Regions from separate parts of the Kitasatospora sp. NPDC036993 genome, predicted to be linked through region 1. Evidence: riboswitches for the same ligand, from Rfam matches in the RefSeq annotation. Region 1 holds a riboswitch; each other region holds the start of a gene.
What was found. Region 1 has a riboswitch for cyclic di-AMP ahead of ACZ7C5_RS24680 (C40 family peptidase). Riboswitches for the same ligand answer to the same signal wherever they lie in the genome.

Region 1 (7,546 bases):
CGCCAGGATCGCCGGGACCTGGGACGGCCGGGTCACCATGAACTACGGCTCCCCCGAGATGCTCGGGCCGTGGGTCGCCGTGATCAGCAAGGTGATGATGGCCGGCACCCTGCTGGGCTTCGCCTGGCTGCTGCTGTGGCGCTTCACCTCCAAGCGCCGCAACGCGGCCACCATGTACGACGCGGCGCTGTGCGCGCTGCTGATCTTCGTGGTGACCAGCCGGGTGATCAGCCCGCAGTACCTGGTCTGGCTGATCGGCGTCGCGGCGGTCTGCCTGACCGTGCGCAGCACCAGCCAGCGGCCGGTGGCGGTGCTGATCCTGCTCGCCTGCCCGCTGACCCTGCTCGAATTCCCGATCATGTTCTCCCAGGTGCTGGCCAGCGGCCCGGCGGCGGTCGCCGTGCTGGCCCTGCGCAACCTGCTGCTGCTGGCCGCGGCCCTGCTCTCCTGCGTCCGGCTCTGGCGCTCCACCCGTGGCGGGGCGGCGCTGCCGCCGACCGTGGTGCTGGACCGCGAGCCCGCCGAGCTGTCGGCCGCCGGCTACCCGGTGCGCCCCGGCATCGCCTACGAGCAGGACCTGCTGGACGGCATCGACCACCCGGGCGCCCCGGTCGAGCGGCGCCGCCCCGGCACCCCGGCCCAGCAGCGCCGCTGACCGGCCCTTCAACGGCGCCGATCAGCCCGGCGGCGCCGCCGACCGGCACAGCGGCACCGCGGACCAACACAGCGGGGCCGCTGTTCAGCCCTTCAGCGCCGCCACCTGCTCCAGCCAGAGCCGGGTGAAGTCGTCCAGGCCGACACCCAGTTCGCGGCGCAGCAGCCGGTCGGTGCGGCGCTCCCGGTCCTCGCCCTGCCCGTCCGCCGCGCCGACCGCCCGGTAGAGGGCGACCAGCCGGCCCGGCCCGTGCTCGCGGGCGATCAGCTCGCAGGCCAGCCAGGCCTGTTCGTAGGCCTGGGAGATGCCGGTCGCGCCGGCGGTGAAGTCCTGGTCGGCGGGCAGCGCGGTGGGCAGCTTCCCGTCGGCGACGTCCCTGGCCAGCTCGGGGGCGATCTGCCGCGGGCTGCGGCCCGAGTCGCGGTAGGCGGTCCAGTCGGCGACGCCCTCGGACAGCCACAGCGGGGTCCAGGCCCGGGTGTCGGCCCTGGTCGCGACGTGGGTGGCCTCGTGGGTGACCACCACCTGGCGGCCGAAGTCGCTGAGCCGCCGGTACGCCTCCGGGTTGACCAGCACCCGGTCCGCCGGGGTGTGCCAGGGCGCGCCGGCGGCGGCCACGGTGACCGCCGCCATGCCCGTCCAGCCGGCCGGGTCGCCCTCCAGCAGCCGGGCGAACTGCTCTCCGGTGGCGGGCCGTTCCAGCAGCAGCCGCCCGGGCCAGTCGCCGCCCCAGACCTCGGTGACGGCGGGCACCGCCCGGTCCCCCACCGCGACCAGTTCGGCCGGGTCGGGGCCGGCGGCCGGCCCGAGCACCAGGCAGTGCGCGCCCGGCGCCGACCGGAGCGGCCCGAAGTCCCACGGCGCGGGCGGCCCGCTCGCGGCCTCCTCGCGCTCGACCCGCCAGTCGGCCCCGGCCCGTACCAGCTCGATCCGGCGCGGGTACACCACCGGGTACTCGTCGTACCCGGCGATCCGCACCGCCAGGTCGGCGGCGGCGGTGAGCCGCTCCGGCCCGCCGGCCCCGGCGAGCACCAGGTTGCGGTACTCCGCCCCGGCCACCGGCAGCCCGGACCAGGGCGGCGCCGAGCGCACCCGCTCCGCGAGCACGGCGGCCACCTGCCCGCGGCGGTCCGCCGTCCGCGCCGCGGGCGCCGCGGGGGCGGCCGGCGGCAGCGACAGCTGGGTCAGCCCGCCGGCCGCGAGCAGCAGCGCGCCGCGCCTGGACAGCGTGCGTCGGGGGCCGGAGCCGGGTATGTCGGCGGGGTCGGTCGGCGGGGTGCTCAGAGCCGGACCACCCCGGAGACCGGCATGGCGCCGACGCTCTCGTAGCGGACCCTGGCGCCCGGGCGGGGGGCGTGCACGATCACGCCGCCGCCGGCGTACATGCCGACGTGGTGCATGTCCCGGTAGAAGATCACCAGGTCTCCCGGTCGCGCTTCGGACAGGCTGATCCGCTGCCCGGCGTACGCCTGGGCCTGCGAGGTGCGCGGCAGGGTCACTCCGGCCTGCCGCCAGCTGTAGTACATCAGACCCGAGCAGTCGAACGCGTGCGGGCCGGCGGCCCCGTAGACGTACGGGGAGCCGATCATCCGCACCGCGGCGGCCAGCGCGGCCGCACCGCGCTCGGAGGCGGGCGGGGCGGTGCCGAGGTCCAGCCGGTCGGTGCCCCGGGTGGCGCGGCGCTCGGCGTCCCTGGCGTCCTGGGCGGCCAGCCGGGCCCGCTCGGCGCCGCCCAGGCCGTTCAGCAGCTTCTGCGCCTTGGCCAGCCGCTGCTGGATCTGCTGCTTGCCGTCGGCGAGCGACCGGCGGGCCTGGTCCAGCTCGGCGAGCTTGTCGGCCGCCTCGGTGCGGCGCTGGTCGAGCCGGCGCTGCCGGGTGATCAGCTCGTGCAGGCTCTCCTGCTGGCGGGCGGCGGCCTGGCCCATGGCGCGGGCGCGGGCCAGGTAGCCCTCCGGGTCGGTCGAGAGGATCAGCTGGGCCGTCTGGGTCATGCCGCCGCCGCGGTACTCCGCCCCGGCCACCGTCGCCAGGTCGCCGCGCAGCTGGTTGAGCTGGTCCTGGGCGCCGGCGATCTCGCCCTGGAGGATGGTGGTCTCGCCCTGGAGGCGCCGCTGGGCCTCCTGCGCCGCGTTGAACTTCTCGGACGCCTGCTCGGCCTCGTCGTACAGCTGCTCCACCTGCGCCTTGACGTCCTGTCGGTCGGCCGGGTCCGGGCTGCCGGGGGCGGCCTGGGCGCTGCCTCCGGTGGCCACGCCCAGCGCGGTGGCGGCGGCCGCGGTCAGCACCAGCGCCCGGGCGAGCAGTTGGGAACGACGGTGCACGGGCATGGCGGCAGCGGCTCCAATCCTGCGGCGCGGTCCCCGCCGCCGCGCCATGGTGGGCGGCCGTCGAGCGGGAGTCCGGTGGCAGACGTTAGCGAGTCCGGGCAACCGAGTCCAAACCCCTCCCAACCCGAATATTCGCCCACTAATCGGACATCAGCTCGACCTTCCGGAAAAGCCGCAGGCCCGGCCTTCCCCGAGGAAGGCCGGGCCCGGAAGCGTCCGAGCGGGGATCAGACCCGCACGATGCCGGTCAGCGGCATGTTGGTGACCGCCTCGTAGCGCACGTTCGTGCCCGTCCTGGGCGCGTGCAGCACCTGGCCGTTGCCGGCGTAGATGCCGACGTGGTGGGCGTCGGTGTAGAAGATCAGCAGGTCGCCGGGCTGGGCCTGGGAGATGTCCGTGCCGATCCGGGTGCCGGCCGAGGCCTGCGCCTGCGAGGTGCGCGGCAGCGACACGCCGGCCTGGTTGTACGCCCAGACCATCAGACCGGAGCAGTCGAAGGAACCCGGGCCGGTGGCGCCCCAGACGTACGGGCTGCCGACCTTGGAGGCGGCGTACGAGAGGGCGGCGGCACCGCGGGAGCTGCCGGCCGCGACCTTCACCGGCGCGGCGGCGGCCGAACCGGTCGAGATGTCGCTGCGGCTGTTGTCGCGCGAGGCGCGGTCGGCCTGCTGCTGCGCCTTGGCCGCTTCGGCCTTGGCGGCGTCGGCCTTGACCTTGGCCTCGGCCGCGGCCTTCTCCTCGGCCTGGCGCAGCGCCTGGCGCTCCTGCTCGGTCAGGGTGTTCAGCAGGTCCTGGGCGGCCTTCAGCTTGCCCTGGACGTCCTGCTTGGCGGTCTTCAGCTGCTGGGTGGTGGACTCCAGCTCGGCGAGCTTGCCCTGGGCCTCGTTGCGGTCCTGGTCGAGCTTGCGCTGCTGCTCCTGGAGCTCCTTCAGCTGACCCTTCTGGGTCGCACCGGCCTGGTTCAGCGCACCGGCCTGGGTGAGGAAGCCCTCCGGACTGGAGGAGAACATCAGCTGGACGGTCGGCGAGATGCCGCCGTTGCGGTACTGCTCGCCGGCGATCTCGGCCAGGCCGCCCTGGAGCTCGGTCACCTGGGACTGCTGACGGGCCACCTGGTCCTGGAGGCCGGAGACCTGCTTCTCCAGCTCCTGCTGCTTGGCCTGGGCGGCGTTGTAGTTCTCGGTCGCGACCTCGGCCTGCTCGTTGAGCTGGTCGACCTGCTCCTTGACCTGTTCCTTGGTCGGCTGCGGGTCGGCGTGGGCGCCGGACTGCGCGGAGAGGGCGACGGCTGCGGCGGCGACTCCGGTCAGGATCGAGACGCGGGCGCGGCCGGCGGGCTTGGGACGACGATGGGACGCCACGAAGGCGGACTCCTTCTTCCTACGGCCGCCTACCGGGTGAGCTGACGGGTTCGGGCCGGAAGCATGCCCTACGACGCCTCACGGCCGTTCCACCGGCCGACCTGGCGCCGATTCACCCCGGAGGAACGTGGTTCCCCGGCTCCGCTCCGCAGCGCCCCCACGAACTGGGCTCCCCTGTCGGGCAGTCGCTTCGACCTGCCCCGCTGCCTTGCGAACTCGACGGAAACCACCGCCGCCACCCTGGCTGGGCGATCGAGAGTGCGGTGGTTCAGGGCACGACCCTAGTAACTGAACCGTGATCGGTTCAAATCCTTGTCAGAAAAAAGACAGAAGATTGCCAAAGTTCTTTTGTGAAAATGACCGATGGTGACCACTGCCACACGTAAGGCTGATCAGTTCTCACCATGCGGTCACGAAACGCCGAAAACCCGAACGCCACCCCCACAAGGGGGTGGCGCTGATCACAGGTCCGGGGAAGGGGCCCCTCCGGCGTGTCGGGCCGTCAGACCCGGCGGATGGTGTTGATCGACATCGCGTCGGCCTTCATCACCTTCACCACGTCGCCGGTGTGCGGCGCGTGGACCACCATGCCGTTGCCGATGTACATCCCGACGTGGTGCATGTCGTTGCCGTAGACCACCAGGTCGCCCGGCTGGGCCTGGTCCAGCGAGGGCACCTTGGTCCCGTAGTGGCCCTGCTCCTGCGAGGTGCGCGGCAGCGAGACGCCGGCCTGGCCGTACGCCCAGACCATCAGGCCCGAGCAGTCGAAGGTGGTCGATCCGGTGGCGCCCCACACGTACGGCGAGCCCTGCTTGCCCATCGCCTTGGACACCGCCACCGCCGCGAGGCCGCCGGCCGGCGGCAGGCTGCCGAGGTCGACCCGGTCGCTGCCGCGCGAGGCGCGGTCCTCCTGCGTCTGCTGGGCCCGCAGCGCGGCTCGGTCGGCGGCGCTGAGCGAGTTCAGCAGGTCCTGGGCGGCCTTCAGCTTGGTGTTGACGTCCGTCTTGGCCTGGTTCAGGTCCTTGGTGGTGCTCTCCAGCGAGGCGAGCACGGTGGCCGCCTCGGTCTTCTGCTGGTCCAGCCGGCGCTGCTGGTCCAGCAGCCCCTTGAGCGCCTCGGCCTGGCTGGTGCCGGCCTGCTGGATGGTGGAGGCCTTGTCCAGGTAGCCGGACGGGTCGGAGGAGAGCATCAGCTGGACGGACGGGTCGATGCCGCCGGTGCGGTACTGCTCGCCCGCCACCTCGGCGAGGCCGCCCTGCAGCTGCGTCATCTGCTCCTGGCCGCGGGCCACCTGGTCCTGGAGCTGGCCGGACTGCTTGCGCAGCTGGTCGGCCCGCTCCTTGGCGCCGTTGTACTTCTCCGCCGCCTGCTCCTGCTCCTCCTGGAGCTGGTCGATCTGCGCCTTGACGTCCGACTTGTTCGGCTGCGGCGCGGCGTGCGCGGCCACCTGGGCGGAGAGGGCGACCGCGGTCGCAGCGGCGGCGGTGAGCACGGAGATCCGTGCGCGGCTCGGCTGCTTGGGACGGCGGTGGGATGCCAAGGGTCCGGCTCCTTCTTCCATCGGACTCACCTGATGGGATGAGATTCCGGAAAATAGGTTTGACGCCAGACCCTAGTGAACATCTACCCGTTCTGCTACTCCCCCGTAGGCGTGAAATCCGGTTCCCATGCTGACGTCACAAGACCCGCACACCCGCTCGGAACCACCCCTGACCAGGCATCATTCCATCCGGTCCGGACTCAGGGCCGGGCCAGTCTGTTCAGCAGCAACACCGAGGCCACGGGGCGCGCGCCGGCCTTCCGCACGCCCTCCGCGACCTCCCGGTCGGTGGAGACCACCACCACCGGACGGCCCTGCGGCTCGGCCCGCACCAGACGGCGGATCAGCTCGTCCGCGGTCTCCCCGGTCCGGCTGAACCGCACCCGGACCCCGCGCGGTGGCGCCATGATCACCGGGACGTCCAGGTCCTGCCCGTCGAACACACAGGTGACCTCCGCCTGCGTGCGCTGGGCCAGCATCGCCAGCCCGCCCAGCAGCCGGATCCGCTGCTGCTCCAGCGGCAGCGCCGGATAGCCGGTCTTGGTCACGTTGTAGCCGTCCACCAGCAGGTGCACCTGGGGGATCGCCAGCAGCTGGTCCAGCAGCGCCGGATCGTCCTCGGCGAGGCCGCGCCGCGCCACGTCGTGCGGCGAGGCCGCCCCCGGCACCACCGCCTCCACCAGGTCCGCCGGACGGATCTGGGAGACCGGCAGCGCCAGCTCCCGCTGGAGCCCCTGGGCCGACTGCAGCACGGTGTCCAGCAGCAGCCGCAGCCGCATGTCCTCGACGCTGCGCCCCTCACGGGCCGACCGGCGGCCCTGCTCGGCCGCGTTCTCCAGCTCGGAGACCCGGTGCCTGAGCCGGCGCGCCTCGGTCTCCACCGCGCCGCGCTCGGTCGCGGCCTGCGCCTTCGCGGCCTCCAGCTCGCCGGCCAGCCTGCGGGTCTCGGCCTGCGCCCTGCGGGTGTCGCTCTCCAGCGACCGCACCTTCTTGCGCAGCGACTCGGCCTCCTTGCGGACGCCGTCCGACTCGGTCCGCTGCCGGTCCAGGTCAGCCCGTGCGGAGGCCCGCACCTCGGCCAGCTCCGCCTGTAGCTTCTCCACCAGCCGGGTCGCCTCCGCGGCCGCGTCCTCGGCGCCGGCCCGCTCGACCTCCTCGCCGGCCTCGGCCACCAGCCGGCTCCAGCCGGCCGACCGCACCAGGTAGGCGGCGGCCGCGACGTCCATCGGGTCGGCGGCGCTCGGAACGGTGCCCGACTCCAGCGCCTTCACCAGGTCCGGCTGCCCCAGTCTCAGCCGCTCCGCTATCCGCACCCGGAAGGCCGGCTCCGACTCCAGCGCCGCCGCCAGCGCGGTGGCCGCGTACTTGGCCCGCCGCGCCGGGGTGAACTTGACGTACTGGCGCAGGCTCTGCGGCAGCTCGGCCGGCGGCAGCCCGCCGAGCGCGTCCGAGGCCAGCCCGACCACGCGCCGGCGCACGCCCTCCGGCAGCGGCCGGTCGAGCTTCTCGGCCGCGCGCTCCACCGCGGGCTCGGAGGAACCGTCCTCCACCCGGGCCGGCTCGGCCGGGGCCTCGGCCGCAGCGGGCTGAAGCCCCCGCTCTTCGCCGGGCTCCTTCGCTGCGTCCACCACGTCCTCGGCTCCGATCCTGGTCCAGCGGGGTA
Region 2 (7,546 bases), on a different contig from region 1:
CGCCCTGGACAGCGCCCGGGTGAGCGTCAGCAGCAGCGCCGTCCTGGCGGCGGCGGGGGAGTTCCGCTCCTCGGCCGGCGGCTGCCCCCGGTGCCCGGCGTCGGCGAGCAGCCCGGCGATCCGCACCGGCCGCCCGTGCACGTCCAGCATCACCTCGCCGGACTCCTCGACCCGGGCCACCTTGCCGCCGGGCCGGACCACCCGGTAGCCGATCCGGTAGCGGCCGCCGGTGGCCAGCGCCTCGGCCAGCGCGGCCTGCACGTCCGGCAGGTCCTCGGGGTGGACCAGCCGGTCCAGCTCGGGAGCGGTGCCGTCCGGGGCGGCCGGGCGGCCCGCCAGCCGGAACGCCTCGGCGTCCCAGTAGCTCTCCCCGGTGACCAGGTCGCGCTCGAAGGCGCCGTGCCCGGCGGCCCGCACGGCCAGCGACAGCAGCGGGTGGGCCGGCCCGGCGGGGCGGCCGTCGGCCGCCCGCGGGTCCTCGGGCGCCCGGACGCCGTACGGGGCCCGGGTGCCGTGCGGGAGGTGGGCGTCGGCGTGGTCCAGCAGGTGGGAGAGCCGGTGGGCGCAGGCCTCGGCGACCGTCTCCAGGACGTCCAGGTCGCGGCGCGGCACGGTGCCCCGGTGGGCCAGCGTGAGGGCGAGGACGCCGATCGGCCGCTCGTCCACGACCATCGGCAGGGTGATCACGGTGATCATCCCGGTGCCCATGCCGGCGTTCCCGTCCGGGTAGTCGACGCTGGTGTGCTCGGGGCCGAGCAGGTACGGGCGGCGCAGCCGCAGGGCCATCGCGGCGGGCAGCTCACCGGCGGGGTCGACCACGCCGTAGCGCTCGTGCGCCCAGTCCGGCAGCCCGTGCGAGGCGATCAGCCGGAGCATCCCGGCGGAGTCCAGCAGGTAGAGCACGGACCCCTCGCCGGTGATCCAGCCCGGGCCCTCGGCCAGGACGGTGCCGAGCAGTCCGGCGGCGCTGGTGCAGCCGAGCAGCAGGCGCACGCAGCGCATCGCGCTGCGCGTGGTCGGACTGCCGGCGGGCTCCAGGGGCACTGACCCTTGATACCCCATTTCCCCGGGGGGCGGATGGTGACCGAGCCGGGCCCGGGCGGCTGGGCTAAACAGGCCAGGCGCGGAGGCCGGTGGTGAGGGTGGTGATGAGGCGGTCGTGGGTGGTGGTGAGGTCCTCGGCGAGCCGGAAGGCGCCGGCGGCGCTGAGGGAGGCGAAGCCGTGGGCGAGCGAGCGGACGGTGCGGGCGGCGTGGATCGCCTCGGAGCCGTCGAGGCCGTACTCCCGCAGGACGGCGATGATCACGCCGACGAGCCGGGCGGCCGCGCGGGCCAGGTCGTCGTCGGGCTGCGGGGCCTGGGGGAGGGCGTTGTAGCGGTGCGGGTGCTCGGTGGCGTACGCGTGGTAGGCGCGCAGCACCGCGGCGACGGCGTCGTCCCCGCTGCGGCCGACCGCCGCCTCGGCCAGCCGGTCTGCCAGCTCCCCGGTGACCCGGACGGCGATCAGCCGCCGCAGTTCGGCGAGGCCGCCGCTGACGTGCTTGTACAGCGAGGGGGTGGCGACCCCGGCCCTGGCGGCGACGGAGGCCAGGGTGAGGGCCTCGGCGCCCTGCTCGTCGATGAGGGCGAGGGCGTGGTCGACGACCTGGTCGGGGGTCAGTCCTACGCGGGGCATGGGTTCGGGCTCTCCGTACGGAAGTCGGGCGGGTGCGGGCGACGGTCGGGCGGCCGGCGGGCGGCGGTCGGTCAGCCGAGTTCGGCGAGGAAGGGCAGCAGGGCGTCCGCGGTGGCCGCCGGGTTGTCGGCCATCGGGTAGTGCCCGGACCCCTCGATCATCGCCTTCCGCGCGCCGAGCGCCGCGGCCTGCCGGTCGGCGACGAGTTCCGGCTTCGGGAAGTCGGGGTCCTTGCTGCCCATGACCACCAGCGCGGGGCACCGCACCGCGGCCGTCCAGCCGACCGGCGCCGAGTCGCCGTCGACGTACCCGCGGGTGGCGGTCTTGCGTCCGGGGGTGCGCAGGTCGGAGACCAGCCCGTCCACGTACGCGTCGAAGTCGGCGGGCCTGGCGCCGGGGAAGGCCATCCGGCGCAGGTAGAAGCCCCAGGCGGCGGGCCAGTGGACGAGGGCCGCGCCCATCAGGCCCATGGCGGCGCGCATCAGGGCGCCCGGCGGCGGGGTCTCGACGAAGGCGTCGATCAGCACGATCCCGGCGACCCGCCCGGGCGCATCCCCGGCGGCCCTGACGACGGTCGCCCCGGTGTACGAGTTCCCGGCGAGGACGGCGCGCTCGATGCCGAGGTGGTCGAGCAGGGCGAGGACGTCGCCGGCGAGGGCGGCCGGGCCGTAGTCGTCCCAGGCGATCGAGGACTCGCCGAAGCCCCGCAGGTCCATGGTGACGACCCGGTGGCCGGCGGCGACCAGCAGCGGGCGCAGGTGCCGGTACGCGGCCCGGCTGTCGAGCATGCCCGGGAGCAGGACGACGGGGGCGCCGTCGCCCTGCCGGGTGTCGTCGAAGGCGATCCGGCCGCCGGGGACGGTCAGGTACTGGGTGCTCGGGGTGATGGTGCCGTTCATGGGGGTCCTCCTCGGGCCGCCGGGGCGGGGCATCGGCGTTGCTGCCGATAGCCATAAAGCTAAGGCTAATAGCCTTAGCCGTCAAGCGGCCGGCGGGCGGCGATCCGGGAAGGGGGCGGGTCAGGCGCCCTCGACCCTGAACGGGTCGTGCTCGCTGAGCAGCTTCTCCAGCCGGGCCTGGTCGACCCGGGTCACCATCTCGTTGGTCTCCTGCTTGTCCCGGATCACCTTCGCCAGCGTGAACGCGGAGGTGACGGTGTAGAGGAGGCCGATTCCGAGGAACGCCCGGGTCCACCCGCCGACCGGCAGATAGGCGATCCCGACGGCGAGGGTGGTGCCGGACAGGGCGAACGAGAGGACGGCCTGGATGTAGTAGGCGGCCGTCGTGCGGGTCTGCATCGGTGCGCTCATGGCGTCAGGATGCGGCCGCCCGGCCGGACCGCACATGAGTAGGAGTACTCAGATGGAGCCGTGCATGAGGGGTCGTTCGTTGACGTCCGATCATATGGTCGACAGTCGCTTCCACCGGATGGCTTGGAATCGGCGCCTCCTAGGATTAACGTTTGATAACGCAGCGCGGTCGTCAACGCCGTACCCAGACGGCACCGTGCGCGGTGCCTAATCCCACCGACCGGCCTCCGGGCAGGTCAGGGAGCCGGGGAACCACGTTCCCTGGGGTGAATCGGCGGGGCCCAGGCCCGGCCGTAGGAGACCTTCCTGCTCCGAACCCGTCAGCTAACCCGGTAGGCGCGAAGGAAGGAAAGGAGCGCGCCTCCGTGGCGTCGACGTACACCCCGGCACACCCGGCCGGCCCCGCAGCCGGTACCCAGCTCCTCGACCACCCCGGCTCGGAAGGCCCCGACGCCTTCGGCCCGGAGGCCGAGACCAACCGCCACCGGATGCCGCGTCAGACCCGCGGAACCTCCCCGCTGCTCGGCGTCACCGCCGTCGCCGCCACCCTGGGGGCCACCGGTTTCGCCTCGGCCACCCCGGCCGCCGCCCCCGCGGTCGAAGCCCCGGACGAGGCCCCGGTCGCCCTCTCCGCGGACCCCGGCCTCGCGCTCGCCGCCCGCATCCAGCACCAGGCCGACAGCCAGCGCACCGCCGCCGAGGAGACCGCCAGGGTCCAGGCCGCGCAGGAGGCCGAGGCCAAGGCCGCCGCCAAGGAGGCCGAGGCCAAGCGCGCCGCCGAGGAGGCCGAGCGGGCCAAGGCCGCCGCCCTCACCCTGCCGGTGGACGACTACCGGCTCTCCGCCCACTACGGCCAGAGCGCCCGCTACTGGGCCAACCTGCACACCGGCCTGGACTTCGCCGCCGACACCGGCACCCCGGTCCACGCGCTCGGCCAGGGCACCATCACCTCGGCCGGCTGGGCCGGTTCGTACGGCTACCGGATCGTCGAGACCCTGCCCGACGGCACCGAGATCTGGTACTGCCACCTCTCCTCGATCACCAAGGGCTCCGGCAAGGTCGTCGCCGGCCAGCAGATCGGCAAGGTCGGCGCGACCGGCAACGTCACCGGCCCGCACCTGCACATGGAGATCCGCCCCGGCGGCGGTGCCCCGGTCGACCCGGAGCCCTGGCTCCAGCAGCGCGGCCTCAACCCGTGACGCCCCGGGCCTGACGGCCCCCGGTCTCACGGCACCCGCCGGCTGAGGCACCCGCTCGCAGACGCCCCCGCTCGCAGACGCCCCCGCGAAGGCCCCCGGCCCGGAGCACGAGCTCCCGGCCGGGGGTCTTCGCGGTCTCTCACTCCTCGGCGGGCAGCTGCGCCAGGTACGCGTCGATCTCCTCCTGGCCCGGCTCCGGCGCCAGCTCGGGGAACTCCTCCACCAGCAGCCGCGGTAGCCCCGGCACCGTCCACTCGCCGAACAGGTCGAGCGCCGCCTCGACCGCCGCGTCCTCGAACTCGCCGAAGTCCCCGGCCAGTTCGTCCGGCATCGGCCGTCCCAGCGCGGTCAGCTCGGCCAGGTTGCGGTAGCTGCGCCGCATCAGGCCCTGCTCCAGCAGCCGCCGCGCGCCGTCGGTGGCCATGCCGACCGAGAGCACCCGGCTCCAGCCCCAGCCCTGCTCGTCCGGCTCGTCCAGCCAGCCGGCCGGCGCCAGGTCCTCGTACGCGGCCAGCCGCTCCTCCTCGGCGAGCCCGCCGAAACCGGCCAGCCAGTCCCGCACCGCCTCCCCGTCGGCGACGTCCACCCCGTGCGCGTGCAGCAGCAGCGCGTACAGCCGGGGCCAGGTCACCAGGTCGGCGCGGCGCAGCAGTCCGGCCGCGACCTCGCCCTGCCACTCGGCCTCCGCGTGCAGCCGCTCCTGGCGCTTGGCGTTGAGCCGCCGGGCCGCCCGCTGGTGGTCGGCCAGCATCCGGACGGCGTCGCCGTACGCGAGCGGGTCCTCCTCGGGCGCGGGTTGGACGTACAGGTGGAGGCGCTCGTACAGCAGGTGCTCCACCGCGTTCGAGGTCAGTTCCGGCCAGCCGTCGTGCATCCTGCCCTCGCCCAGCTCCAGCAGCGCCAGCACCGTGCGCAGCGGCCCCTCGGCCACCGGCGCGCGGCCCTGCTCGGCCGCCCAGGCGAGCAGGTCGGCGGCCTTGGTGCGGGGGGCGAGCCGCAGGTCTTCGTCGTTCATAGTCCGAACGGTAGCCGCCGGGCGGGGATAGGGTCGGCAGCCATGCTCCCCGTACGACTCACCGGCCCGCGACTGGCCATCCGCGAGTACCACCACACCGAGGGCGACGTGGACGCGCTGCACGCGCTGTTCGGCGACCCCGAGGTCACCCGGTACCTGCCCTTCGGGTCGTGCGACCGGGAGGCCTGCGCCGACCAGATCGAGCTCTACCTGGAGGAGGCGATGGCCGGGGAGCGGGACACCTACCGGCTCGCCGTCACCAGGCTCGCCGACGCCGAGGACCCGCGGGACGCGCCGCCGGTCGGGCAGGCCTCGCTCGTCCTCGGCGGGCACCGCTCCGCCGACCTGGGGTGCGTGCTGGCCGACGAGGTCAGGGGCCGCGGCTACGCGGGCGAGATCGTCGGCCTGCTCCGCGGCCTCGCCTTCGGCCCGCTGGACCTGCACCGGCTGACCGCCCGGGTCCACGTGGACAACGCGGCCTCCGTGAAGGTGCTCACCCGGCTGGGCTTCCGGCGGGAGGGGCGGCTGCGGCACGACGGGTTCAAGGACGGCGTCTGGTCCGACTCGTACCTCTACGCGCTGCTCGCCGACGAGTGGCCGGGCCCGGCCGCCCGGGGGGAGGGGGGTTAACCCCACCCCGGATCCGCCAGGCCTCCGGATCACGCCCGGTCGGCGCGTCCACCAGACTGGACCTCGTCAGCGGGACGAACGAACGCCAGAACGAGGGGCCGGGAGCATGAGCAGCAGCCACAGCATGGAGGACCGGGAGTGGGACGTCCTGGGCGGTCACGGTGGCGTCCCGCGTCCCGCCGCGGCCCGCAGGACCGGGCAGCGGCCGGCCGCGTGGCGGGCGCCGTTCTCGGCGTACTACTACCGCGAGGTGGGCTACGCGCTCACCGGCCTGCCGGTGGCGATCGCCGGGTTCGCCGTCTCGATCACCATGTTCTGCTTCGGCCTCGGCACCTTCGTCACCGTCCTCGGCCTGCCCGTGTTGGGCGCCCTGACCAGCCTCGCCCGCGGCTTCGGCCGGCTGGAGCGGGCCCGGGTGCGCGGCATGCTGGCGCTGGACGTCCCCGGCCCGGAGCCGGTGCGCCAGGTCCGCCCTGGCAGCTGGGGCGCGATCACCGCGCGGCTGGCGGACGGGGCCGGCTGGAAGGCCGTGCTGTACCAGGTGGTGATGTTCCCCTGGGCGATATTCAGCTTCGTGGTGACGCTGGTGTTCCTGCTGCTCGGCTGGTCGCTGGCGCTCTACCCGCTGTACCACTGGGTCTTCCGGGCCTACACGCCCTGGAACGGGTACCGGCTGTTCGACTTCCGCGACGGCGACGGCGTCCAGCACGTGTACGAGATCCAGGCACCCTGGCAGATCGCCGCGCTGTCGCTCCTCGGGGTGCTGCTGGTCTTCCTCACCACCCAGCTGGTCCGCGGCCTGACCAACGTCAACCGGGCCGCCGTCCGGGGCCTGCTCGGCCGCTGACCGCCGGCTCCGCCCACTCCCAGGCCCCGCCCGCGCCCCGGACGTCCTCCGGATGCGGGCGGGGCCGCCCCGTGTTCGGATGACCGGGTGGCTGCCGCCGGCCTTCCCCCCGCTCAGCCGGACGTCCTGGTCACCTCCCGCCCGCTGGACGAGTACTGCGCCCAGTTCGGCCTCACCCGGGCCCGGCTCGCCGCCCTGCCCGGGCCGCTGCTGGACTGTCCCGGCGGCGCGGCCGGCCTGGCCGCCGAGGCGCGCGAGCTGGGCTGCCGGGTGATCGCCGTCGACCCGGCGTACGCGCTGCCGCTGCCCGCGGTCGCCGACCGCGCCCTGGCCGCCCGGGTGGCGATGGCCGCCGCGATGGCCGCCCGCCCGCGGCTCTACCCCGCGCCCCGCCCGGACCACGCCGAGCGGTACCTGCGCAGCTGGGACCGGGCCCGGCGGCTGTTCGCCGCCGACTCGGCCGCCCACCCCGAGCAGTACGTGGCCGCCGCGCTGCCCCGGCTGCCCTTCGCGGACGGCGCCTTCGCCCTCACCCTGAGCGGCCACCTGCTCTTCGCCTATCCCGAACTCTTCGGCCTGGAGGGCCAGTCGGCCGCGCTGGCGGAGCTGGTCCGGGTCACCTCCCCGGATGGCGAGGTCCGGGTGCAGCCGTTGAACGACGGGTACGGCCGCCGCTGCGGCCACCTCGACCGGCTGCGGTACGCGCTCGGCGAGCGCCGGATATCCAGCGAGGTCCGCCGTCTCTCCGGCCCGGTGGAGGGCCGCACCCTCCGACTCCTGGTGCTGCGGGCCGCCGACCACCACCGCCGGGCCGCTTTCCCAGGGAGCATGTAAGAGTCACTGTCAGGGGTCACTCCTATACTCTCCCGC
Region 3 (7,546 bases), on a different contig from region 1:
CCCGGACGGCACCCCCGGTGACTGGTACCTGCACCTGTTCGCCCCGGAGCAGCCCGACTTCAACTGGGAGAACGCGGCCGTCGCCGACGAGTTCCGCTCGATCCTGCGGTTCTGGCTCGACATGGGCGTGGACGGCTTCCGCATCGACGTCGCCCACGGCCTGGTCAAGGCCCCCGGCCTGCCCGACCTCGGCGGCGCCGACCAGCTGAGGCTGCTCGGCAACGAGGTCATGCCGTTCTTCGACCAGGACGGCGTGCACGAGATCTACCGCAGCTGGCGGAAGATCCTCGACGAGTACCCGGGCCGGCGGATCGGCGTGGCCGAGGCCTGGACCCCGACCGTCCAGCGCACCGCCAACTACGTCCGCCCCGACGAGCTGCACCAGGCCTTCAACTTCCAGTACCTGGGCACCGGTTGGGAGGCCGACGCGCTGCGTGAGGTGATCGACCTCTCGCTCGACTCGATGCGCCCGGTCGACGCCCCCACCACCTGGGTGCTGTCCAACCACGACGTCACCCGGCACGCCACCCGGTTCGCCAACCAGTCCGGCCTCGGCACCCAGATCCGCACCCCCGGTGACCGCGAACTCGGCCTGCGCCGCGCCCGCGCCGCCACCCTGCTGATGCTCGCGCTGCCCGGTTCGGCGTACGTCTACCAGGGCGAGGAGCTCGGCCTGCCGGACGTCACCGACCTGCCCGACGAGGTCCGCCAGGACCCGTCCTTCTTCCGTCAGGCGGGCCAGGACGGCTACCGCGACGGCTGCCGCGTCCCGATCCCGTGGTCCGGCACCGAGGCCCCGTACGGCTTCGGACCGGTGGCCGGCGGGCCGTCCTGGCTGCCGCAGCCGGCCGAGTGGGCCGCTCTGAGCGTCGAGGCGCAGACCGGCGACCCGACCTCCACCCTGGAGCTCTACCGCAGTGCGCTGGCCGTCCGCCGGGCGCAGCCGGACCTCGGCGCCGGCACCGGTGTCGAGTGGCTGGAGAGCCCCGAGGGCACCCTGATGTTCCGCCGCGGCTCCTTCGTCTGCACCACGAACACCACCGGCCGACCGGTACGGATCGCGGCTCCGGGCGCCCTGCTGCTGGCCTCGGCCGACCTCGTGGTGGACGCCGGCGAGACCGTGCTCGCTCCGGACAGCACCGGCTGGTGGGCGGTCTGACGTGGTTGGAATAGGCTTCGGGACCGTGACTACGGCGCGACTCTCAGACATCGCGGCACAGGCGGGGGTCAGCGAAGCCACCGTCTCCCGCGTGCTCAACGGCAAGGCGAACGTTTCCGCCACCACCAGGCAGAACGTGCTGGCCGCACTCGACGTGCTCGGGTACGAGCGGCCGACCAGGCTGCGGCAGCGCAGCGCCGGACTGATCGGTCTGATCACCCCGGAGCTGAGCAACCCGATCTTCCCCGCGCTGGCCCAGGTGATCGAGCAGGTGCTCAGCCGGCACGGCTTCACCCCGGTGCTCTGCACCCAGACTCCGGGCGGCTCCACCGAGGACGAACTGGTGGAGATGCTGGTGGACCGGGGAGTGGCGGGCATCGTCTTCGTCTCCGGGCTGCACGCCGACACCACCGCCGCCCACGACCGCTACTCCAGGCTGGCCGGGCGCGGGGTGCCGTTCGTGCTGATCAACGGCTTCAGCGAGAAGATCGACGCGCCGTTCATCTCGCCGGACGACCGGGCGGCTATGTGGATGGCCGTCCAGTACCTGGCCGAACTCGGGCACGAGCGGATCGGGTTGGCCGTCGGGCAGCGCCGGTACGTGCCGGTGCTGCGCAAGATCGAGGGCTTCACGGCGGCGATGCGCGAGGTGCTCGGGCGCAGCCAGGCGGAAGCGGAGGACCTCGTCCACCACACGCTGTTCAGCGTGGAGGGCGGGCACGCGGCGGCCGGCGCGCTGCTCGACAAGGGCTGCACGGCGATCGTCTGCGGGAGCGACATGATGGCGCTCGGGGCGATCCGGGCGGTGCGGCAGCGCGGACTGTCGGTGCCGCAGGACGTGTCGGTGGTCGGCTTCGACGACTCGCCGCTGATCGCCTTCACCGAGCCGCCGTTGACCACGATCCGGCAGCCGGTCGAGGCGATGGCCACGGCGGCGGTGGACGCATTGCTGGAGGAGGTCGGCGGGAACGCGGCCCAGCGCGGCGAGTTCATGTTCCAGCCGGAGCTGGTGATGCGCGGGTCCACCGGGGCCTGCGCGCGCTGAGCTCCGGCCGTCACGGCCGACGAAGGGGTCCCGGAGGGCGGGTTGCTCTCCGGGACCCCTTCGGTGTGCGCGGGACCGGCCCGTGCGGGCCGCCGGCGGTCAGCCCTCCTGGGCGTCCTGGCGGCCGACGGTGAGGCGGTTTCCGTCGGCCGCTTCGCCGGTGCGGGTCTCGGTGCGGCGGCCGCGGGCCAGGTAGTCGCGCAGGACCAGTTCGACGGCGTCCTGCGGGTTCTTGGTGCCGGAGAGCATCATCGCGTCGATCGCGAGGTTCGCGTCGAGGGTGACGGTGACCTGGGCCATGTGACTCCTCCTCGGGTGCAGAGCAGCAGCATGCCCGTTGGGGCGGCGATCCACCACGGGAATCGGCGGAACCGGGGGAGGGGACGCCGGAGCCCCCGGGGAGGAGCGACCAGACTCTCCCCGGGGGCGGCGGGTGGTCAGCGTTCGGACGACGGCTGACGGCCGACGGAGGACAGATGACAGATGTTGAAATCTGTCATCTGACATCTGTTACCTGTTATCTGTCATCCGTCAGAGGTTCCCTGCCGGCTGTCACCGTCGTCCGTCGGCCGTGTGCCGTCCTCAGACCCGGCCGGCGAAGTCCGGGGCCCAGTTGGCGATGTTCTGCTCGCGGACGCCCGAGCTCGGGTTGGCGGCCTCGACGTACTTGCCGTTGCCGACGTAGATCGCGACGTGGTAGACGCCGGAGTCCTTGCCGTTGTTGGACCAGAACAGCAGGTCGCCCGGCTGGAGGCTGTCCAGCGAGACGTGGGTGCTGGCGGCGGCCTGGTCGGCGGCGACGCGCGGGACGGAGACGCCCGCGGCCCGCAGCGCGGCCTGGGTCAGGCCGGAGCAGTCCCAGCCGCCGTTGCCGGTGCCGCCGTAGACGTACGCCTGACCGACCTTCGACTCGGCGAAGGAGACCGCGGCGGCCATGCTGCCGGTGGCGGCCGGAGCCTGGGTCTGGGGCTGGGTCTGCGGGGCGGGCTTGGCGGCCGGCTTGGCGGCCGGGGCCTGGGGCTGCGCGGTCGGCTGGGCGTTCACGGCACCGCCGTTCGCGGACTGGCCGGACTTCTGCGAGCGGTCGAACCAGGTGGAGTCCGAGCCGGACTTGGTGGCGGAGGACTGGCCGGCCTGGGCCCGCCCGTTGCCGCCGAAGGACAGCTGCTGGCCCGGGTAGATGGCGTCCGGACCCTCGGTCAGGGTGCCGCGGTTGAGCTCGTACAGCCGCTGCCAGCCGCCCTGCACGCTGTGCTCGTCGGCGATCGAGGACAGCCAGTCGCCCTCGACCACGGTGTAGTCGCCGCTCTGGGCCTGCTGCTGGCGCTTCTGGGCCCACGCGCTCCGGTTGCCGGAGTCGGCGGAGCCGGTGGCGGCCTGCGCGCCGTCCTGGGCGGGTGCGGCGGGCTTCGCGGCGGGGGCCTGGGGCTGCACGGGCTTGGCGGCCGGCTTCGCGGCCGGGGCGGCGGGCTTCGGGGTCTGCGCGGGCTTGGCGGCGGTCGAACCGGTGCCGGCACCGGTGGTGGAGCCCGCCGAGGTGTCGACGGCGGCCGGGGTGCCGCCCTTGGTCAGGCCGGCCTTGACGGAGCAGACGGGCCAGGCGCCCGGGCCCTGCGAGGCGAGGACCTTCTCGGCGACGGCGATCTGCTGCGCCTTGGTGGCCTGGTTGGCCTGCTGGGCGTAGGCGGTGCCACCGAAGGCGGCCCAGGTGCTGGAGGTGAACTGGAGACCGCCGTAGAAACCGTTGCCGGTGTTGATGGCCCAGTTGCCGCCGCTCTCGCACTGGGCGACGGCGTCCCAGGTGGAGACGGACGCGGCGGAGGCGGTGCCGGTGGTGAGGCAGGGAACGGTGAGGCCGACACCCGCGACGCCGAGGGCGGCGATCACGCGACGGGTGCGGCTGGACAGACGGTTGCCGTTGGTGGGCAGCATGAAGACGCGTTCCTCTCCCACGCCTGCGAGGTGAGCTGTCGGATTCGGGCTGGAGTTGCCCGGCCGCGCCATGGGCGCGGCTTCACCCCTAGCCCTGGACCGTTCCTGGGATCGGTCCGGGGCGACTTACCTGTGGGTCCCCCGCTCCTGCCGTGGTGCGTTTTCGCGCTGCCAGGACATCCGACGGCAGGACTCGGCGTCGCGGATGAACCGGGTTCGTGTGGTCACGAACGGGAGCACGTTAATCAGACTGAAGTTCAAACCGCAAACTCCTGTGACGCGCATCACGGTTTAGTGGAAATCGCCAAAATTGCCGTCCGTCATGATCGTAAATGATCGTTTTCGGGCAATGCTGTTGCTGAAGGCGACAACTGGCTCCGCTTCAGAAGGGGTGTGACGGGGCGTCGAGGCGAGGAATCACGCCCCCTGGGAAGCGGCGGAGCGGCCGCGATTCGAGCGCCCCCGCGCGCGCTGCCTATTTCCTTTCAAATGGCGCCAGATCGGACATTCCACTTCATTGACACCCCGTTGCCGACTTCCTCCCGACTGCCTCCCGGACAGGATGGGGAAACAGCACGAGGGGCCCGGAACGCACGAGCGTTCTGGGCCCCTCGGTGCGCGCGGAGCGGCGCGCGGCGTCGACTACCGTCCGGCGCGTCCCTCGACGGCCGCGTGGGCGCCACGAGCGCCCTCCACGACCCCCTCGGCCTCGGCGGCGGCCGCCGCCTCCGCCTCGGCCCGCGCCAGGTCCTCCGGGGACGGCGTGGGCAGCGCGGCCAGGTAGGTGGAGGCGATCAGCTGGCCCACCGACGGGTACGCGCCCAGCGGCGCGGCCGACGGGCAGCCGGACTCCTCGGCGGCCGTGGCGAGCAGCTCGGAGTCCGCCTCGGGGCCGATCACCAGCGGGGCCAGCGCGGGGCGCTGTGAGCCGGTGTCACGGAGGTGGTTGACGGCCGCGGCCACCGAACCGGGAACGTCGAGCGCGGCGGCGACGACCGGAACGGCCAGTCGGGCGGCCAGCAGCACACCGGTGATGCCGGCCGCGGCGGCCGCGTCCTCGCCGCCGACGGTGGTCAGGACCACGCCGTCCGCGGCGGTCGCGATGGCGAACAGCCGGGCGCGGTCGGCCCGGGCCAGTCCGGCCTCGGACAGCCGGACGTGCACACCCTCGGCCAGCAGCGGGTGCGGGCCCAGCGGGTCGGTGACGGGTGCGCCGTACTCGGCGGCGAGCGCGTGAAGCCCGGTCAGGAAGGTGTGCGGGCCGGGTACCAGCGGCACCAGGACGGGCATCGGCTGTCCGGCCTCGGCGGCCAGGCTCAGCAGCTCCGCCACGGTGCGGTCCTCGCCGCCCACGCCCTCGGTGCCATTGCCGTTGCCGGGCAGGTAGCCGACCGCGGTCCGGACGCCGTTCTGCTCGGTGCGGACGATCGAGAGGAGCTCCTCGACGACCGAGCGGGACTCGGGCCCGGCGGTCGCGGGTACGGCGAGCACCAGGGCCGGGGCGCCGGCCGGAATCTCGGGGCGCTCAGGACGACGATGGCGCCCCCGCGCACGGGAGCCTGGAGTACGGACGGGCAGTGGCGCGCCCGGGATGGCTGCGGTGCTCATGCCGGAGATCGTAGGACATCGGCCCGTCCGGCTTGCAGTCGGCTGCCGTACGGGTTTCGCGCGGCCGCGGTGCGGAGCCGGTGAGTCTCCGGCGCCGGTCCTGACGCTTTGCCTACAATCCGGACATTCCTCGCCCGATCCCCGAGTGGGCGTCAGCATTGCTCGCCATTGCTCGACGCGATCCGAGGGGGCGGGCGTTGCGCCCGTGGCGCGTGAGATGTCTCACAGTGCGCGGGTGGCTTGACAGAGGGTCACGAAGATGCGACTCCCGGCATTCGAAGATCAACATTCAGCGGGGAGGTGCTCACGGCCGGTTATCGCGCGCCCGGTGATTCCATCGGCTATGTCCGTTTACGTACCGTCAGGAGAAAGGCCCGTGAAGAGTTCGGGGCCGCGGATGAAAGGCCTCGTGCACCTGCACCGTCCCGTGCTGATGCACGTGCACTGCGGCTATCATCGCGTCAAGTGAGGCGTTGTGCCGGACCGGTACGGGGCCGGTCCGTTCGTTCGGCGGTGCCGGGGCGCCGCGCTGGACGACAACTCCGGAGCTCTTCGGGAGACTTCTATGCACGACTCGCAGGACACGCACGGCTCGTACGACACCTACAACGGGATGGCCGCCGCCGATCTCCGGGGGGTGGTCTGGCAGAAGAGCCTGCACAGCAATTCCCAGGGCAACTGCGTCGAGTTCGCGGCCCTGCCGGGCGGCGATGTGGCGATGCGCAACTCGCGGTTCCCGGACGGTCCGGCGCTCATCTACACCCGGGCCGAGATCGCCGCCCTGCTGCTGGGGGCGAAGGACGGGGAGTTCGACCACCTGGCGGTCTGACCGACCGTCGTGCTCCGTCATCGGAGGGCCGTCGTGGGTGCCGACACCACGACGGCCTTTGTCTTTTCCGGCACCCTTCCTGGCGTCCTTCCCGGATTCGTCCGGCGGGCGTGACCGCTCGCGGACCGGGGGAGCCGGAACGCCTCGGCGGGACCTGGGGAAAGGGGCCGGAGTGTGGTCCTCCCGGGGCTTCCCCCGGCCGGCCACGCGCAGGTCCGGCGCGAGTCCGTGCCTGGGCGCAGGGCCCGCTTCGGGCGTGGCACCCGTCCCGGGTGCGGGGCCCGCTCGGGGCGCGGTGCCGGCCCCGGTCGCGATCCCCGGTTCCAGCCGCAGCTCCGGTTCCAGCCGCAGTGCCCGTCCCGGGTGCAGTACCGGTCGCACTGCCGGTCCCAGTCGCGGTGCCGGTTCGGGCGCGACACCCGGGCTAGGCCGAGCGCCGATGCCGGCCGCCGACCTCGACGGGACCGTCGAGCGGTGAGCGGCCGCCGAGTTCCGGATGTCCGTCCAGCGGGGAACCGCCGGTCGCCTCCGCCTCGAACAGCGCCCAGACCACCTTGCCGCTGCCCAGCGGGTGCCAGCCCCACGAGCGGCTGAACGACTCCACCAGGTGAAGCCCGCGGCCCGATTCGGCGACGAAGTCCGCCTCCCGGGCGACCGGGCCGATGCTGCTCGGATCGCTCACCGCGCAGACCACCTGGGGTGCGCGGTGCACCAGGCTTATTCGGATCGGCAGCCGGCCGTCCGCGGTCGGCTGTACGGGAAAGTCGTACTCGCCCTGGACGCCGCCCGCATGGTCGGGCCGTGCGCCGACCGCGTGCCGGAGCGCGTTGGTCACGAGTTCCGAGGCCACCAGCGCGACATCGTCGAACAGTTCCGTCAGGCCCCAGCGCTTGAGCGTGATCCGGGCGAAGTCGCGCGCGGTTCTGACGGCTTCAAAGCGAGGAGCGAGCGTACAGGTGACCACATGGGGGTC
Region 4 (7,546 bases), on a different contig from region 1:
GCGAAGGCCAGTTCGTCCGGGTCCTCGTCGCAGGCGGCGGAAGCCCGCTGTTCGCCGAGGAGTTCGGCGGCCTCGTCGAGCAGTGGGACGTCCTCGACCGTCCAGGGGGAGCCGGGCGGGCGGAGCAGGACGGACGCCTGCCCGGGGGCCGAATCGGCAAGCAACTCCTGGTCGGTGAGCAGCCGTTCGAGCAGCTGCTGCGGGGTGAGCAGCGGCCACAGCGGGTCGAGCACGGCGCGGACGTCCGGCCGCTGCCACAGTTCGCGCGGGGCGTAGTGGGCCTCCTCGTCGTCGTACGGGCGGCCGAGGGTGAGCGCCTGGGCGATGCCGAGGGCGTCGAGCAGGGTGCGCAGGTAGAAGCCGCGGGCCCGGTTGTGCGGCAGTCGCAGGCCACGGGCGGCGTCCCTGGCCTCGGCGCAGGCCCGGGCGGAGAGGGTCAGCCCCTCGCCGAGGTCCAGGCCTTCGGCCGGGGCCCGCTGGTGGGCGGCCAGGGCGCGGCGGAGCACCCCGGCCATCCGGGGGCCGCCCTTGGCCACGGCGGTGGCGGGGGCGTCGGTGCCGGTGGCGTCGATGCCGGGGAAGAGCTCGCCGACGGTGCGCAGGACCACCTCGGTTTCGCCGAGGGCGGGCAGCACCTCGTGGATGTACCGCAGGAAGCCGGCGTTGGGGCCGATCAGCAGCACGCCCCGGCGCTCCAGGGCGGCGCGGTGGGTGAACAGCAGGTAGGCGGCGCGGTGCAGGGCGGCCAGCGTCTTGCCGGTGCCTGGACCGCCCTGGACCACCAGGGCGCCGGACAGCGGGGAGCGGATCACCCGGTCCTGCTCGGTCTGGATGGTGGCGACGGCGGAGCCCATGCGGCCGGTGCGGTCGCGGGCGAGCGCGGCGAGCAGCGCGGCCTCGCCGACCAGGCCGCGCCGGCCGGAGTCGCTCAGCCCGGCGAGGTCGAGCGCCTCGTCGTCCAGGCCGGTGAGGGTGCGGCCCCTGGTGTGCAGGTGGCGGCGGCGCACCACGGGGCCGGGCCGGGCGGGCGTCGCGGTGTAGAAGGGGCGGGCGGCCGGGGTGCGCCAGTCGAGCAGCAGCGGTTCGTGGGCCTCGTCGGTCAGGCCGGCTCGACCGATGTAGTGGACGGTGCCGTCGCGAGCGTCGAGCCGGCCGAAGCAGAGGCCGTGCTCGACCGCGTCCAGCCGGGCGGCGTGGCGGGCGGCCTCGCGGGCGCGCACCTCGCGTTCCAGCCTGGACTGGTGGGTGCCGCCGGCCGCGGCTCCGTCGTGGGCGGCGTCGGCGGTGCGCCGGGCCCGCTCGCGTACGGTGTCCAGCCGGGCGTAGAGGCCGGAGAGGTGGGCCTGTTCGCTGCGCAGGGCCTCGGCGAGGACGGGTTCCGCTGGAACTTCACTCATCGATGTGGTATCCTTGCGGTGAGAAGATTTCGGTGCGTCACATGAAGGGCGCTCAATCGACCCAGCCTACCCCATCCGCCGACGCCTGGCGTGACCTCGGCTGTTACTCTTGCGAAGCGTGAGCGCGAAGCCCCAGATCCCCAATGTCCTGGCCTCCCGGTACGCCTCGGCGACCCTGGCCCAGCTGTGGTCCCCTGAGCACAAGGTGGTCCTCGAGCGCCACCTGTGGCTCGCCGTCCTGAAGGCCCAGCAGGACCTCGGCGTCGAGGTGCCGGCGGGCGCCGTCGCCGACTACGAGCGGGTGATCGACCAGGTCGACCTCGGTTCGATCGCCGCCCGTGAGCGGGTCACCCGCCACGACGTGAAGGCCCGGATCGAGGAGTTCAGCGAACTCGCCGGCCACGAGCAGATCCACAAGGGCATGACCTCCCGGGATCTGACCGAGAACGTCGAGCAGCTCCAGATCCGCCAGTCCCTGGAGCACGTGCGGGACCGCACGGTGGCCGTGCTGGTGCGCCTGGGCAAGCTGTCCGCCCAGCACGCCGAGCTGGTCATGGCCGGCCGCTCGCACAACGTGGCCGCGCAGGCCACCACCCTGGGCAAGCGCTTCGCCTCGATCACCGACGAGCTGCTGGTCGCCTTCCGCCGTCTGGAGGAGCTGATCGCCCGCTACCCGCTGCGCGGGATCAAGGGCCCGGTCGGCACCGCCCAGGACATGCTGGACCTGATGGGCGGGGACACCGAGAAGCTGGCCGAGCTGGAGCGCCGGGTCGCCGGGCACCTCGGCTTCGACCACGTGCTGACCAGCGTCGGCCAGGTCTACCCGCGCTCGCTGGACTTCGAGGTGCTCACCGCCCTCGTCCAGCTGGCCGCCGCGCCGTCCAGCCTGGCCAAGACCATCCGCCTGATGGCCGGCCACGAGCTGGTCACGGAGGGCTTCAAGGAGGGCCAGGTCGGCTCCTCCGCGATGCCGCACAAGATGAACACCCGCTCCTGCGAGCGCGTCAACGGCCTGGCCGTCATCCTGCGCGGCTACGCCTCGATGGCCGGCGAGCTGGCCGGCGACCAGTGGAACGAGGGGGACGTCTCCTGCTCGGTGGTGCGCCGGGTCGCGCTGCCGGACGCGTTCTTCGCCTTCGACGGTCTGCTGGAGACCTTCCTGACCGTCCTCGACGAGTTCGGCGCCTTCCCGGCCGTGATCGAGACCGAGCTGGACCGCTACCTGCCGTTCCTCGCCACCACCAAGGTGCTGATGGGCGCGGTGCGCGCGGGCGTGGGCCGGGAGACCGGCCACGAGGTCATCAAGGAGCACGCCGTGGCCTCCGCGCTGGCGATGCGCGCGGGTGCCCGGGAGAACGAGCTGCTGGACCGTCTGGCCGCCGACGAGCGGATTCCGCTGGACCGGGCCGCGCTGGACGCGCTGCTGGCCGACAAGCTTTCCTTCACCGGCGCGGCCGGTGCCCAGGTCGCCGAGGTGGTCCGCCAGGTGGAGGCCGTCGCGGCCGCCTACCCGGAGGCCGCCAAGTACGTTCCGGGCGACATTCTCTGACGATTCGTCAGGCCTTGCGTGAGGGCCCTGCCGCCGGACCGCCGGTGGCAGGGCCCTCACGCGTCGCGGTGACGTGGCCGGGGTCGAGCGGCGGGGTGGTGCCGCAGCTCCACTCGGTGTCGGGCTCGGCCACCGGGTGGTCCGCGGGGGCCAGCACGTTGCCCCGTACGGTCGCGAGGGCGGTCAGCCCGCCGGCGGTGAGCAGGCCCGCGCAGATCAGCATCGCGGTGTGGAACGCGGAGTCGACCGAGGCGGGCACCCGGTAGGCGTCGCCGCTCAGCCCGGCCAGCGCCGGCAGGGCGGCCACCGCGAGCAGGCCGGCCGCCCGGGCGGCGGCGTTGTTGACCCCGCTGGCGATGCCCGCGTGCCGGACCTCGACGGCGGCCAGCACCGTCGCCGTCAGCGGCGCGACCAGCAGCGTCATCCCGCAGCCCATCACCGTGACGGCGGGCAGCACGTCCACCCAGTACGAGGAGTCGGCGCCGATGCGCAGCATCAGCAGCACTCCGGCGGCGCACAGCAGCGGACCGACGGTCAGCGGGATGCGCGGACCGATCAGCTTGCCGAGGCGCCCGGCGCGCGCCGACAGCACCAGCATCAGCACGGTGATCGGCACCAGCGCGAAGCCCGAGACCAGCGGGGAGAACCCGGACACGATCTGGAGCTGCACCACCAGCAGGAAGAAGACCCCGCTGAACGCCGCGTACACGCACAGGGTGACCAGGTTCACCGCGGTGAACAGCCGGGAGGAGAACAGTCCGAGCGGCAGCATCGGCTCGGGCGCGCGGCGCTCGACGGCGACGAAGGCGACGCCGAGCACCAGGCCGGCCACGCCGCTGACCCAGACGGCGGGGGACAGGCCCTCGCCGGCGGCGGTCAGCGCGTAGGTGACCGCGCCGAGGGCGAGGGCGGCGAGCACGGCGCCGAGCACGTCGAACCGGCCGGAGGCGCTCTCGTCCCGGCTCTCCGGTACCGACCGGGTGGTGACCACGATCACGGCGGCGGCGAGCGGCAGGTTCAGCAGGAAGATCCAGCGCCAGCCGGGGCCGTCCACCAGCCAGCCGCCGAGGAAGGGGCCGACCGCGGCCGAGACCCCGCCGAGGCCGGACCAGAGGCCGACCGCCGCCGAGCGGTCGTCGGGGTGGAAGACGGCCTGGAGCATGGCGAGCGAGCCGGGGGTGAGCAGCGCCCCGCCGATGCCCTGGACGGCGCGGGCGGCGATCAGCACGTGGATGTTCGGCGCGGCGGCGCAGGCCGCGGAGGCGACGGCGAACCAGACCACGCCGATCAGGAAGACCTTGCGCCGCCCGTAGCGGTCGCCGAGCGCGCCGCCGAGCAGGATCAGGCCCGCCAGGGTGAGCAGATAGGCGTTCAGCGTCCATTGCAGGGACGCCAGGGAGGCGCCGAGGTCGGCGCCGATCCGGGGCAGGGCGACGTTCACCACGGTGCCGTCGAGCATCGCCATGCTGGAGCCGAGCACCGTCGCCAGTAGTACCAGGCGGCCCTGCGCGGTGCCCAGGCGCAGGGTCCCTGCCTCTGAGGTGGTCACGGGCGAATCCTGCGCTGCCGGGACGCACGTGACAAGGCTCACCGGGTGGTGTGTTGGCCGCGAGCTGTCCGTGAGCGGCCGGCCGCGCAGCGTCGCGGATCTCGGCGCAGGGTCGTGGATCAGTGGCTGGGGGTGAATGGATTGTGTACGTATCGTGTGGTCGTCCCTGCGGAGGGTCACTGGGCTCCGGAGGGTTGTTGCTGTTTCAAGAGATCGACATTGCTTCACCCGAACGGATGGGTTTTAGTTCAGCGACCGCCCGGCCAGTCCGGACGGATCCGCCGGGTGGAACGCCGAATCCTGCCGCTGCCCGGTGGTTCGAAACGAACTCTGTACGGCAGGAGCGGGGGACCCACAGGTAAGTCGCCGGACCGGAGTTCGCGCCTCAGGGCGTGGACGACCAGGACCGGCTAGGGGTGAAGCCGCGCATGCGGCCGGGCAACTCCAGCCCGAACCCGACAGCTCACCTCGCAGGCGTCGGAGAGGAAAAATTCCATGCCTGCTCAGGCTCGTCGTATCGCCCTGCCCCGCGCCGTCCGTATCGGCATCGCCACGGCCGTCACCGGTGTCTCCTTCGCCGTGCCGCTCGTGACCGCGGTGACCGCCCAGGCGCACACCGCCCCGGCCCCGCAGGCCGCCGTCGCCACCACCGACGCCCCGCCGGCCGCCGCTGCGGCCACCGGGTCGGCCGCTCCGGCCGCGCCGGAGAGCTACCGCGTCGTCAGTGGCGACACCCTGTCCAGGATCGCCGACGCCAGGAGCGTCGACGGTGGCTGGCAGGCGCTGTACGAGCAGAACCGCTCGGTCGTCGGCGCCAACCCGAACCTGATCTTCCCGGGTCAGCAGCTCGCGCTGCCTGGCCACGCCACCGCGCCGTCCGCTGACGCCGCTCCGGCCAAGCCCGCCGCTCCGGCCAAGCCCGCCGCTCCGGCCAAGCCCGCCGCTCCGGCGAAGCCCGCCAAGCCGGCCGCTCCGGCGACCCAGGCCGCCAAGCCGGCCGCTCCGGCGACCCAGGCCGCCAAGCCGCAGGCACAGGTCCAGGTGAAGACCGAGGCCGCCAAGCCGTCCGCCCAGCTCCAGACCCAGGTGCAGGTCGCCGCTCCGGCCGCGGCCGTGACCGCCACTCCGGTCGCCGCCGCCACCTCCGGCTACGTCGCCCCGCTGGCCGGCCCGAAGCTGGGCACCGCCTACGGCGTGGCCGGCTCGATGTGGGCCTCCGGCCACCACACCGGCCAGGACTTCGTCGCCTCCACCGGCACCCCGCTGCGCGCCGTCGCCAACGGTGTCGTGGTCAAGGCCGGCAACGGCGGCGCCTACGGCAACGAGGTCGAGATCAGGCTCGCCGACGGCCACTACGCCGAGTACGCGCACCTCTCCTCGATCGGTGTGAAGATCGGTCAGACCGTCACCGCCGGCCAGCAGATCGGCCTCTCCGGTGCCACCGGCAACGTGACCGGCCCGCACCTGCACTTCGAGATCCGCAACGGCTCTGAGTACGGCTCGGACATCAACCCGGTCGCCTTCCTCCGGGCGCACGGCGTCGCGCTCTGAGCCTGACGGGCTCCGAGGGTTTCAGGAACCGCCACTGTCGCGGGGTGAACCGATCCTCCGGGATGGTCATGTCGGGTGACCGCTCGACCGGGTGATCGCCGCACGGTGGACATGGGCGAGGGACACGCCCAGGCCGGCCCGGCTGCACGAGGACTTCCTCGGGCAGCCGGGCCGGCCGCTTTCGTTCCCTGGTCTTCCCTGGGCCTTTCCGGGGTGTTCGGTCCAGGTCGAACGCGGCGTCAACTCCGCTGCCCAGATGGGCGGTCGACGCGTCTCCGGTTGCCCGCGGCGCGCCATGCTGGCGGTCGGTCAGTGCCCGGCCGGTCCGGCGGACGGGCGGGTCCTGGAGGCGAGGAGGCCGGATGGCGGTCCGCGGCGGGGAGACGGCGGGGTAGACGGCGGAGCGGGCCCGGCCGGGCGCGGGCGGGGTCGACCGGCTGAAGGCGGACTCGGTCTGCCTGGTCGGCGTGGTGTTCATGGCGCTCGCCACCGCCGCCCCGATCACCGCGATGACCGGCAACCTGCCGATCGTCGTCGGGCAGGGCAACGGAGTCGGCGCACCCGCCGCGTACATCGTGGCGACCGTGGTGCTGACGGTGTTCTCGGTCGGGTACGTGGCGATGGCCCGGCACGTCACCGCGGCCGGCGCGTTCTACGGCTACGTCTCGCACGGGCTGGGCCGGGTCGCCGGACTGGCCTCGGGGCTGCTCGCGGTGCTCGCGTACGTCGTCACCGAGGCCGCGGTCCTCGGCTTCTTCGCGTTCTCGCTGCGCGGGCTGGCCCGTTCACAGCTGGGGGTGGAGCTGGGCTGGGGCTGGTACGCGCTGTCCGGGGCGGTGGTGATCGGAGTGGCGGGCTGGTTCGACCTCCAGCTGACGGCCAGGGTGCTCGGGGCCGCGCTGGTGCTGGAGACCGGGGTGCTGGGCGCGGTCTCGCTGGCGGTGCTGTTCTCCGGCGGCGGTCCGGACGGGATCGTGGCCGAGGCCGTGAATCCGCTGAACGCGCTGAAGGGGGTGGGGAGTTCGGGCATCTCGGCGGCCGGGCTCGGACTGGCGCTCGCGGTGCGCCGGTGGCGGCCCGGGCTGTACGCGCGGATGGGGCGGATCGTGCTGGAGGACACGGTCGAGCGGTGACGGCCGGTCGGCCGGCGCTCAGCCGCGGCGGACCGGCAGGCCGTGCTGGGCGGCGGCCAGCAGCTCGTGCATCCGGTGGCCGAAGTCCTCGGTGTCCCTGGCCGGTTCGGGGAAGACCAGGCGGACGTCGCGGTGGCCGTACGGGTGGTCCAGGCGCAGCACCAGGCCGTAGCGGTCCAGGGCGAGCGGGCGGACGTCCGGGGCGTGGGTGAGGACGGCCGGGTCGAGCAGCCGGGTGAGGACGTCGAGCGCGTCGGCGTGGTCGTCGGCGAGGTGGGTGAGCATCATGGCCTCGTACCTGGCCAGCGGGTCGGGGGCGGCCAGCGCGAGGTCGGCGGAGGTGACCGCGGCGGTGCCGTACGGGGTG

Region 2: it holds a riboswitch for cyclic di-AMP, as region 1 does, so the genes downstream of both, ACZ7C5_RS03340 (M23 family metallopeptidase) here and ACZ7C5_RS24680 (C40 family peptidase) in region 1, are expected to answer to the same signal.
Region 3: it holds a riboswitch for cyclic di-AMP, as region 1 does, so the genes downstream of both, ACZ7C5_RS03525 (transglycosylase family protein) here and ACZ7C5_RS24680 (C40 family peptidase) in region 1, are expected to answer to the same signal.
Region 4: it holds a riboswitch for cyclic di-AMP, as region 1 does, so the genes downstream of both, ACZ7C5_RS34090 (M23 family metallopeptidase) here and ACZ7C5_RS24680 (C40 family peptidase) in region 1, are expected to answer to the same signal.

What each region holds. Positions count from the first base shown of each region.
Region 1 covers NZ_JBVJRP010000011.1:243,120-250,665, forward strand. Annotated here, with positions in the region: gene ACZ7C5_RS24665 (glycosyltransferase 87 family protein) at 1-655, shown strand, start outside; gene ACZ7C5_RS24670 (hypothetical protein) at 740-1,762, opposite strand; gene ACZ7C5_RS24675 (C40 family peptidase) at 1,936-2,982, opposite strand; gene ACZ7C5_RS24680 (C40 family peptidase) at 3,210-4,343, opposite strand; cyclic di-AMP (ydaO/yuaA leader) riboswitch at 4,354-4,507, opposite strand; gene ACZ7C5_RS24685 (C40 family peptidase) at 4,846-5,883, opposite strand; gene ACZ7C5_RS24690 (NYN domain-containing protein) at 6,084-7,433, opposite strand.
Region 2 covers NZ_JBVJRP010000001.1:678,817-686,362, forward strand. Annotated here, with positions in the region: gene ACZ7C5_RS03320 (SpoIIE family protein phosphatase) at 1-1,044, opposite strand, end outside; gene ACZ7C5_RS03325 (TetR/AcrR family transcriptional regulator) at 1,109-1,675, opposite strand; gene ACZ7C5_RS03330 (alpha/beta fold hydrolase) at 1,747-2,574, opposite strand; gene ACZ7C5_RS03335 (YiaA/YiaB family inner membrane protein) at 2,695-2,985, opposite strand; cyclic di-AMP (ydaO/yuaA leader) riboswitch at 3,180-3,338, shown strand; gene ACZ7C5_RS03340 (M23 family metallopeptidase) at 3,351-4,184, shown strand; gene ACZ7C5_RS03345 (hypothetical protein) at 4,324-5,199, opposite strand; gene ACZ7C5_RS03350 (GNAT family N-acetyltransferase) at 5,242-5,829, shown strand; gene ACZ7C5_RS03355 (sensor domain-containing protein) at 5,936-6,676, shown strand; gene ACZ7C5_RS03360 (hypothetical protein) at 6,764-7,510, shown strand.
Region 3 covers NZ_JBVJRP010000002.1:13,480-21,025, reverse strand. Annotated here, with positions in the region: gene ACZ7C5_RS03540 (glycoside hydrolase family 13 protein) at 1-1,159, shown strand, start outside; gene ACZ7C5_RS03535 (LacI family DNA-binding transcriptional regulator) at 1,185-2,204, shown strand; gene ACZ7C5_RS03530 (hypothetical protein) at 2,304-2,504, opposite strand; gene ACZ7C5_RS03525 (transglycosylase family protein) at 2,787-4,157, opposite strand; cyclic di-AMP (ydaO/yuaA leader) riboswitch at 4,144-4,314, opposite strand; gene ACZ7C5_RS03520 (sirohydrochlorin chelatase family protein) at 4,779-5,744, opposite strand; gene ACZ7C5_RS03515 (DUF397 domain-containing protein) at 6,310-6,573, shown strand; gene ACZ7C5_RS03510 (ATP-binding protein) at 6,998-7,546, opposite strand, start outside.
Region 4 covers NZ_JBVJRP010000023.1:33,635-41,180, forward strand. Annotated here, with positions in the region: gene ACZ7C5_RS34075 (HelD family protein) at 1-1,397, opposite strand, end outside; gene purB (adenylosuccinate lyase) at 1,516-2,946, shown strand; gene ACZ7C5_RS34085 (MFS transporter) at 2,954-4,495, opposite strand; cyclic di-AMP (ydaO/yuaA leader) riboswitch at 4,850-4,987, shown strand; gene ACZ7C5_RS34090 (M23 family metallopeptidase) at 4,991-6,046, shown strand; gene ACZ7C5_RS34095 (APC family permease) at 6,523-7,179, shown strand; gene ACZ7C5_RS34100 (DUF2470 domain-containing protein) at 7,198-7,546, opposite strand, start outside.